Regions from separate parts of the Cupriavidus sp. 01L45 genome, predicted to be linked through region 1. Evidence: riboswitches for the same ligand, from Rfam matches in the RefSeq annotation. Region 1 holds a riboswitch; the other holds the start of a gene.

Region 1 (4,208 bases):
AGGTGACGTTGTTGAAGCTGCGGGTCCAGTCGTCGCCGGAGACCAGGTTGCCGCGCTCCAGTTCGGCATGGTCGAGCCGCACGCCGCCGATCACCGACCATTGCCGGGTCAGCTTGAGGCGGTCTTCGCCAAACAGCGCGTATTGCGTGGTGTGGGTACGGAAGCGCGGCGACGTGACGATGCCCGGCGGGCTGAAGAACTGGCCCGGATCGAACTGGTAGGCATTCACGGTGGAGGTACCGCCGTAGGGCGAGTTGTTGCTGTGGGTGAAGTTGATCCGGTTGACGTCGAATCCCACCAGGGCGGTATTGGCCATGCCGAACAGCTGCCCGTCGATCTTCAGGTCGGCGCGGTCGCCCACCTGCTCCTGGTTGTGCAGGATTTCCAGGTAGTCGGTGCGGCGCACCTGGCCGGTTGCCGGCAGGAAGGTATAGGACTCGGCATCGCGCCAGTGGCGCTGGCTGGTGAGGTAGTAGAACTGGTTGCGCACCGTCACTCGCTCATTGGGCTGCCATTGCGCGGCGAGCCGGGTCCAGCGGTCGCGGTAGGTGATCTCGGCATCGCCGACGTTGTAGTTCTTCTTGCGCAGGGAGGTGTCCAGGCTGCCGCTGACCAGCGGCGTGCCCAGGTATTGCATCGGGTGCTGGTCGCCGTCGTCATAGGACAGCGTCATATTGAACTCCGGCGATACGTCGAGCCGCACCGCGGCCGACACCGCCACGCTGCGCGAATCGCCCCGGTCCACCCAGCCGCCGGAGCGCGCGTAGTTGGCATTGAAGCGGTACGAGAGATTCTCGTTGACCGCGCCGCCGCTGTCGAAGGCGGCGCGCGCGGTGCGCTGGGTGCCGCCGGTGAGCTGCAGCTCGTTGGCGATCGGCGCGCGCAGCGGCTTCTTGGGGATCACGTTGACCACGCCGCCGATCGCGCCCTCGCCGTACATGACCGAGGCCGCGCCGCGCAGGACTTCGATGCGGTCCGCCGACCAGGTGTCGAAGGGGAAGGTCACGGTGCCGGAGGCGACGTAGAGCCGTGTGCCGTCGTACAGCTGCATCACCGAGCCTTGTCCGGAGAAGCCGCGCGCCGTGAGCGACGTGCCGCCGTTGCCGGGGGCGCCGTTGGAGGTTATGCCGGTGGTGCGGGTAACGGCTTCGCGCACCGACTGGTCGCCGCGCTCGCGTATCGTCTCGCCGGACAGCACCTCGACGCTGGCAGGCGTTTCCAGCGGGGTCAGGCCAAGCCGGCTGCCCGTGCCCGTGGGCTCCGACAGTGCCAGCCCTGGCAACTGCGAGTCACCGGTGACCATCACCGCCGGTAGCACCGTGGTGTCTTTCCGAGACGGCTGGGAGCGCTCCGAGGCTGGCGTATCGTCCGCGGCCCAGGCCGCGTCCGTGCCCAGCGTGGCAAAGGCCCCGAGCGAGAGCGCGAGCGCGCAGTGGTGCGCCAGCTTGCGCGGGGCGGGAGTGAAAAGGTGCCTGGAGGAGCCCGGCAGGGGGGTGCGGGCAATGCGAGGGCGCGCGGACATGGACTTTCCATCGTTGGCCGCAGGCGACCCCGCCTGGCGGCAATGAACGAAGAAGCCACGGACGAGCGCGCAGTGGCGGCGGGCCCATGGCCAGCCGCCTCACGCCTGGCCGCCCGTCCGCAGCCTCGGTGATCGGTCGAAGGCCGGTATCCGGGCTCGCAGGGGGACGCCTGCCACTGGGGCGCGTCCGGGGTGCCGCCTTCCCACGCATCGATGCGCAGTGGCTGCCGCTGCCTACGGGCGCGGCGTGACACCTTTGTACCTGCTGACCGTTGCGGGGGCAGCACAGGATTTGCCGCGGCCTGGCCGTGGCGCACCTGTTTCCCGTTTAACCCCCGCCGCTTGACGCGCGCGAGGGCACCTTCGAACCATTTGCATTCCAATTGCAATTCACTTGCAACAGTGAATCCGAATGCGAGGCGGATTGTAGCCGCATTCCAGTGGTTTTTGACAGGCATATTCGGGTGGCCGGCAATGCACCATGAGAGTGCCGGCGTCCTCGTCACGACGGGATCTCTCTTCACTGTGGTGCTTTGTACGATATAGATGCCGCTTCTTGCTTTTTTCTTGCGGGCTTTCCCCAGTTGACGCTAAAGAAGGCGCAAGCCGTTCCGATATCCCGGAGATGCCGCGTGTCTCCCGCATCGCTGGTACTTGCCTAGAAAAAGCGAACTTCATGAATCAACTGACCTTGCGAAAAAAGCTGTGGATCCCTCTCGTGCTGGCCTGGCTAGGTCTGCTCCTGCTGACCGTGATGCACGCCTTCCAGACCCGCCAGTTGCAGATGGCGGACCGTCGTGGCGAACTGGCCAACGTGGTCGATATGTCGCTGTCCCTGGTGCGCGACTATGCCGAGCAGGCACGCCAGGGGAAGATGACCGAGGATGAGGCCAAGGCCCAGGCCACTGCCCGCATCGCCGCGCAGCGCTATGGCAAGGACGGCTACATCACCATCGTCAGCGCGGATTCCGTGATGCTGATGCATCCCATCAACGCCAAGCTCAATGGCAAGAACCTGCGCGATTTCAAGGACGCCAAGGGCAACGCCTTGTACGTCGATATCGCGGCGCGTGGCGCTTCGGCGGAAGGCTCGGGTCATCTGGACTACTGGTGGCCCAAGCCTGGCAGCGACCAGCCAAGCCCGAAGGTCGGCTACGTGGCACGCTACAAGCCATGGAACTGGGACCTCGTCGCGGGCACCTATATGGATGACGTGGAGGCGCAATTCCGCACCTCGCTGTATCAGTCGCTCGGGCTGCTGGTGTTGCTCGGCATCGTGATTTCCGTGGTGGCGACGCTCCTGATCCGCAGCATCCAGCGCTCGGTCGGCGGCGAGCCCGCCACCGCGGCGGCGCTTGCGTTGCGCATGGCTGGCGGCGACCTCACCGCGCAGGTCACGGTCGCCCCGGATGACCGCGCCAGCCTGATGTACGCGATCGGCCATATGCGCGACCAGCTCGCGCGCACGGTCTCGGGGATCCAGCAGTCGGCCGAATCCATTACTTCGGCCGCGCAGGAGATTGCCTCCGGCAATACCGACCTGTCGAGCCGTACCGAGCAGCAGGCTGCCTCGCTGCAGCAGACCGCGGCCAGCATGGAGCAGATCACGGCGACGGTGCGCCAGAATGCCGACAACGCCACCGAGGCCAGCCAGTACGTGGCCGACGCCTCGCAGATTGCGCAGCAGGGCGGCAGCGTGGTGAGCCAGGTGGTGGACAAGATGCGCGGCATCACCGCCAGCTCGCGCAAGATCAACGACATCATCGGCGTGATCGACGGCATCGCCTTCCAGACCAATATCCTGGCGCTGAACGCCGCGGTGGAAGCCGCTCGCGCCGGCGAGCAGGGGCGCGGCTTCGCCGTGGTGGCGGGGGAAGTGCGCAATCTAGCGCAACGCAGCGCGGGCGCGGCCAAGGAGATCAAGACGCTGATCGTCGAGTCGGTGGGCCAGGTCGACAGCGGCTCTGCCCTGGTCGAGCAGGCTGGCCAGACCATGGCCGAGATCGTCAACGCGGTCAGCCGCGTGACGTCCATCATGGATGGCATCGCATCGGCCACCGCGGAGCAGCGCACCGGCATCGAAGAGGTCAATCGCGCGGTCGCGCAGATGGACCAGATGACGCAGCAGAACGCGGCGCTGGTGGAGCAGGCGAGCGCCGCCGCCGCTTCGCTGGAAGATCAGGCCGACGCGCTGCATCACGCGGTGTCGGCGTTCCGCCTGGCTGCCTGAGTATCCGCCCCGGCAGGGGCGGCAAGCCGCTGCTTACAGCAGCGACTTGCCCTGGGCGAGGACCTTGTCGCAGACCTGCCTGGTGACCTGATCCTTGAGGCCGCCGCCGCTCAGGTCGAACTGCTTGCCGTCGCTGTTGTGCAGGATGCCCTTGGCACCGTCGGTATAGCCGCTATCGGCGGTGGGCGAGCCACCTTCAACCTTGCCCAGCAGTTTGTCCTTGACGGAAGCGGCGCCGCTGGCGCCGCCGAGATAGTTGTTCTTGACGCAGAATTCCAGTATGCCGGCGATATTGCCGGTGCTGCCGGACGTCAGGGATTGCAGCGAAGGCATGCTGCCCATCCCGCCCAGGCTGCCGAGTCCGCCGATGGCGCCCTCGCTGCCCTGCGTCGCGCCTTTGAGCATGTCCCCGAGCTGCGCGTGCGCTGCCGCCACCGGTATCAGCGTGGCGATCAG
Region 2 (4,208 bases), on a different contig from region 1:
GCAATGCCGGGCTGCGGGCAGGAGGAGTGATAGAACAGCACGCCGTCGCCGATGCGCATGGCGTCGCGCATGAAGTTGCGTGCCTGATAATTGCGCACGCCGGTCCATGGCAAGGTGCCACGCTCGGCCAGGGTATCGATGCTGGCCTCATCGGGTTCCGATTTCATCAGCCAGTACTGGCGGGCGCGCGTGGTGGCATTGGCTTGCGTGGATCGGCTCATGGGCAGGCAGGGCAGGCGTGACGTTGGCGACAGCGCTATGGTGCAGCAAGCCCGGCCAAAAGAAAACCGTTTGCCCGACGCGGGCCGGCGTGGGCGCGCATCAGCAAGGAAGCGGGGGCAGGGCGCAGGAGGGAAACATGGCGGCGCAAGAAAGCGCGGCACAAAAGGAAAAGGCGGTGGTTAAAAAACCACCGCCTTTAGAGGGGTCCCCGCCTCGGCCGCTGGATCGGCATCCTGAACCCAAGTGAGGTTCAGAGTGGCTGCGGAAGCCGCATTTCGGGTACATCACTGTTTCAGGGAGTCCAGACTGCGACTATGAACCAAGCGACGCGCTCGCCCACACGGCATAATCCCGCACCAACAAATGCTTATCGGTTCAAGGAATATGATCCTGACGAACCAGGCAGGGAAACTGTCAAACGTCTGACCTTTATTGCACTACCGAACACAACGGCTCCGGGAGGGCTGTCAGACGTTTGCCGTTTCGAACTTGGATGGGATGAAAACGGCGGTCAGGCGCGATAACCCGACCTAAGGTGCCGCAACTATGTGGCTTGGTGCGGCTTGGCTCCACTATACACCGCACCGCTTTCCATACCAAGCCCGTCGTTGCGTGTCGTTACATTTTGCTGACGCGCGCGGCATGTCGGGCACATCGCGGCTCCCCTGTGCCGTGCGGTACACCGCCTGCGGTGCGTTCAGTTGCGCGGCGCGGGCGCATTGGTACCCACGTGCGCGTACTGCCGCAGGGCTTCGTCCGCGCGTTCGTTGAGTTCGCGAATGCGCGCGCGCACGGCATCGACGGGAATCGCGCCGTCCTCCTGCTGCTTGCGCTTGAGCGAGAGCAGGTCGGAGGCGATGCTGATGGCGGCCATCACGGCAACGCGTTCCACGCCTTTGGCGGACACGCCGCCCTTGAGGCGGGTCATCTGGTCGTCTACCAGTGCCACGGCTTCCAGCAGCGCGGCTTCATTGTCGGGCGAAATGGCGAAACGGTAGGACTGGCCGGCAATGTTCACTTCGACTTGCTTGTTGCTCATGCGTTTTCTCCGGGAGCCTTGTGATCGGCGCGGCTGGCCGCCTCGCCTTCGCCCAGCAGGTCGAGCTGGCGGGCGTCGCTGGCGGTGGGCAGCTTGTCGAGGATCGACTGGATGCGCAACTGCGCTTCCTCGATCTTGATATTGAGCAGCTCGCGGTCTGCCGCCATGGCTTCGCGGTCGCCGCGCAGCTGGCTGGCCTCGGCCTGCAGGCGTTCGATCTCCTCGCGCAGCCGCTGGTTCTCCGCCGCAAGGGTATCGGCATGGTGCAGCACACGCCCGATCTTGGCGGCGAGTTGTTCGAGTTCGGTGAGCATAGAGCCTGTCATATCTAGGGTCTCGGGTTTTGGGATTTTAGCCCAAGCGCTATCGTGAGGACGGCGAACGCAGGTGTGTGTGACCGGGCCTGCGCGCCGAAGTTGCATGCATCGTCGCTTAACGGCATTCCGGGCGACGGCTTTATGCCTGTTTTCAGGCGCCCGCCACTGGTTTTCCGCCGGAATCACGCGGCATTGACGCTTGCCCTGAAACTGCCTACACTCGCGCACGTTCCAGGTGCTCGTAATCCTATTCACTACAGGGTTGCAGTTCAACGGGAAACAGGGAGCCAGCCGCCGCCGCCAGGGCGGGGCCGTGCCAACCTGTGCTGCCCCCGCAACGGTAAGCGACCGCGATCGCAAGATCGCAAGGCCGACCCACAAGCCACTGAACCGCAAGGTTCGGGAAGGCGGTCGGACTGGTGTCGCCAGCCCGGATACCGGCCTGGATGAGAGTGCGCTGCCTTTTGCTGTCTTTTTGCGGGAACCGGCGGCGTGCTTCGTCGCCAGACGGTCCGCGGGGGAACGGACCAGGCAGATCTCTCCCACAATCGCATCATGCGCTCATCGTCCTACAGGTCGAGCCGTCCGGCATTGCCGGCGCGCCGTCACACCGCCCCCGTCTTCGTCTCCCGGCAACTGCCCGCAGCGCTTGCCGCCTTGCTTGCCGTGAGCGCGCCTGGCATCGCCATGGCCCAGTCCGCCGGACAATCCGCCTCGCAGCCCGCGGCCGATGCGCAACTAGACCCGGTGGTGGTCACTGCCACCCGCACTGTCCAGCCGTTGACCGAGGCGCTGCCGCATACCACCGTAGTGACCCAGCAGGACATCGTCAACTCGCAAGCCATCGACCTGCGCTCGTTGCTGCGCACGCAGGCCGGCGTGGAGTTTGCCGCCAACGGCGGCCTGGGTGCCAATACCAGCCTGTTCATGCGCGGGGCCAACTCCAACCAGACGCTGATCCTGATCGACGGCGTGCGGATCTCGGCTGCCAGCAGCGGCACGGCCCAGCTCTCGAATATCCTGCCCGACCAGATCGACCATATCGAGATCGTGCGCGGCAATGTCTCGGCGCTCTATGGCTCGGATGCGATCGGCGGCGTGGTGCAGATCTTCACCAAGAGCGGTGCGGGCCAGGCTCCCGCAGCCAACGCTCAGATCGAATACGGCAGCAACAATACGCGCCAGGGCACGGTGGGCTACGGCGGCCAGGTGGGCGATACCTCGTTCAATATCACCGGATCGGCCGTCAAGACAGACGGTTTTTCGGCGATCAATGCGGCCCAATGGAACGGTGACAATCCGGCCAAGGCAAAGAAGGGCACAGGCCCGAACCCGAACGACAACCCGTATGACAACAAGAGCGTATCGGGCCAGGTGAAGCATCGTTTCACCAGCGACTGGGACGCCGGCGTCACCGCCTACTACTCGAAGAGCAAGCTCTCCTACGACACCACGACAGGCAAACCGACCGATGTCTGGTGGATGAACAGCGAGTTGTACACCGTATCCGCCTTTGTCAACGGCAAGTTCACCCGGGACTGGACCACGCATTTCAAGATCGCGCAGAGCGGGGACAATAGCGAAAACACCCTGAACGGACTGTTCAACAGCAACTTCAACACGCGCAACCGCCAGTACACGTGGCAGAACGAATATGCGCTGGCGCCCACCCATAAGCTGCTGTTCGGCACGGAGTATGCGCAGCAGGAATTCAGCTCGAACACGTATGGCGCGCCGGGCCGCAATATCATGTCGGTGTTCGGCGGCTACGATGGCCGGCTGGGCAAGCACCAGCTGCAGCTCAATGCGCGCAACGACCATTACTCGGATTTCGGCAGCCAGGCGAGCTATTTCGCCGGCTACGGCTATAACGTGACCGAGGCGTTCAAGCTGATCGCCAACGCCAGCAATGCCTTCCGCGCGCCCACCTTCAACGAACTGTACTATCCCAACTATGGCCAGCCCGGCATCCAGCCCGAGCGCGCCAAGTCGGTCGAGCTGGGCGCGCAGTACAGCACGGACAGCGCCGGCCTGCTGCGCGTGACCGCGTTCGAGACCCGCTACGACAACCTGATCACCGCCGCGTTGCAGCCCAACGGCTTGTTCCTGGCGCAGAATATCAACAAGGCCAAGGTGCAGGGCATCGAAGCCTCGTGGCGCGCCAGGCTGATGGGCACCGATGTGGGCGCCAGCGTGACCTTCCAGAACCCGGTGGACGAGCAGAGCAATACGCAGTTGCTGCGCCGCGCGCGCCGCCATGCCGCCTTCGACGTGGGCCGCCAGTTCGGCGCCTTCCGCCTGGGCGGCGAGTGGATTGTTTCGTCGGCCCGCCTCGATAGCGGATCGCGTACCCTGGGCGGATACGGTATCGTCAACCTCACTGCCCGTTACAACATCGACAAGCAATGGTTCGTTGCCGCCCGCGTGGAAAACCTGTTCGACAAGAACTACCAGCTCGCCTATCCCTACAACACGCAGGGACGCGCCGGCTTTATCACGCTGGGCTGGCGCCAGTGATGGCGGCCGCCTGAGATGCGTCGCGCGCTAGCCGTCTGGCTGATGCTTGCCGCCGCCGGCGTGGCGGTGTTCCTGCTGTCCCTGGCGGTGGGCAGCGTGCCGCTGTCGGGCAC

Evidence for each region. Region 1 has a riboswitch for cobalamin ahead of AC1DT6_RS18910 (TonB-dependent receptor). Riboswitches for the same ligand answer to the same signal wherever they lie in the genome.
Region 2: it holds a riboswitch for cobalamin, as region 1 does, so the genes downstream of both, AC1DT6_RS00985 (TonB-dependent receptor plug domain-containing protein) here and AC1DT6_RS18910 (TonB-dependent receptor) in region 1, are expected to answer to the same signal.

Annotation. Positions count from the first base shown of each region.
Region 1 is NZ_JBFTSG010000026.1:52,812-57,019, reverse strand. It holds gene AC1DT6_RS18910 (TonB-dependent receptor) at 1-1,522, opposite strand, end outside; cobalamin riboswitch at 1,647-1,902, opposite strand; gene AC1DT6_RS18905 (methyl-accepting chemotaxis protein) at 2,199-3,752, shown strand; gene AC1DT6_RS18900 (YjjA family protein) at 3,786-4,208, opposite strand, start outside.
Region 2 is NZ_JBFTSG010000001.1:208,978-213,185, reverse strand. It holds gene AC1DT6_RS01005 (EVE domain-containing protein) at 1-221, opposite strand, end outside; RNA gene ssrS (6S RNA) at 424-634, opposite strand; gene AC1DT6_RS00995 (cell division protein ZapA) at 920-1,261, opposite strand; gene AC1DT6_RS00990 (hypothetical protein) at 1,258-1,575, opposite strand; cobalamin riboswitch at 1,795-2,038, shown strand; gene AC1DT6_RS00985 (TonB-dependent receptor plug domain-containing protein) at 2,134-4,095, shown strand; gene AC1DT6_RS00980 (FecCD family ABC transporter permease) at 4,111-4,208, shown strand, end outside.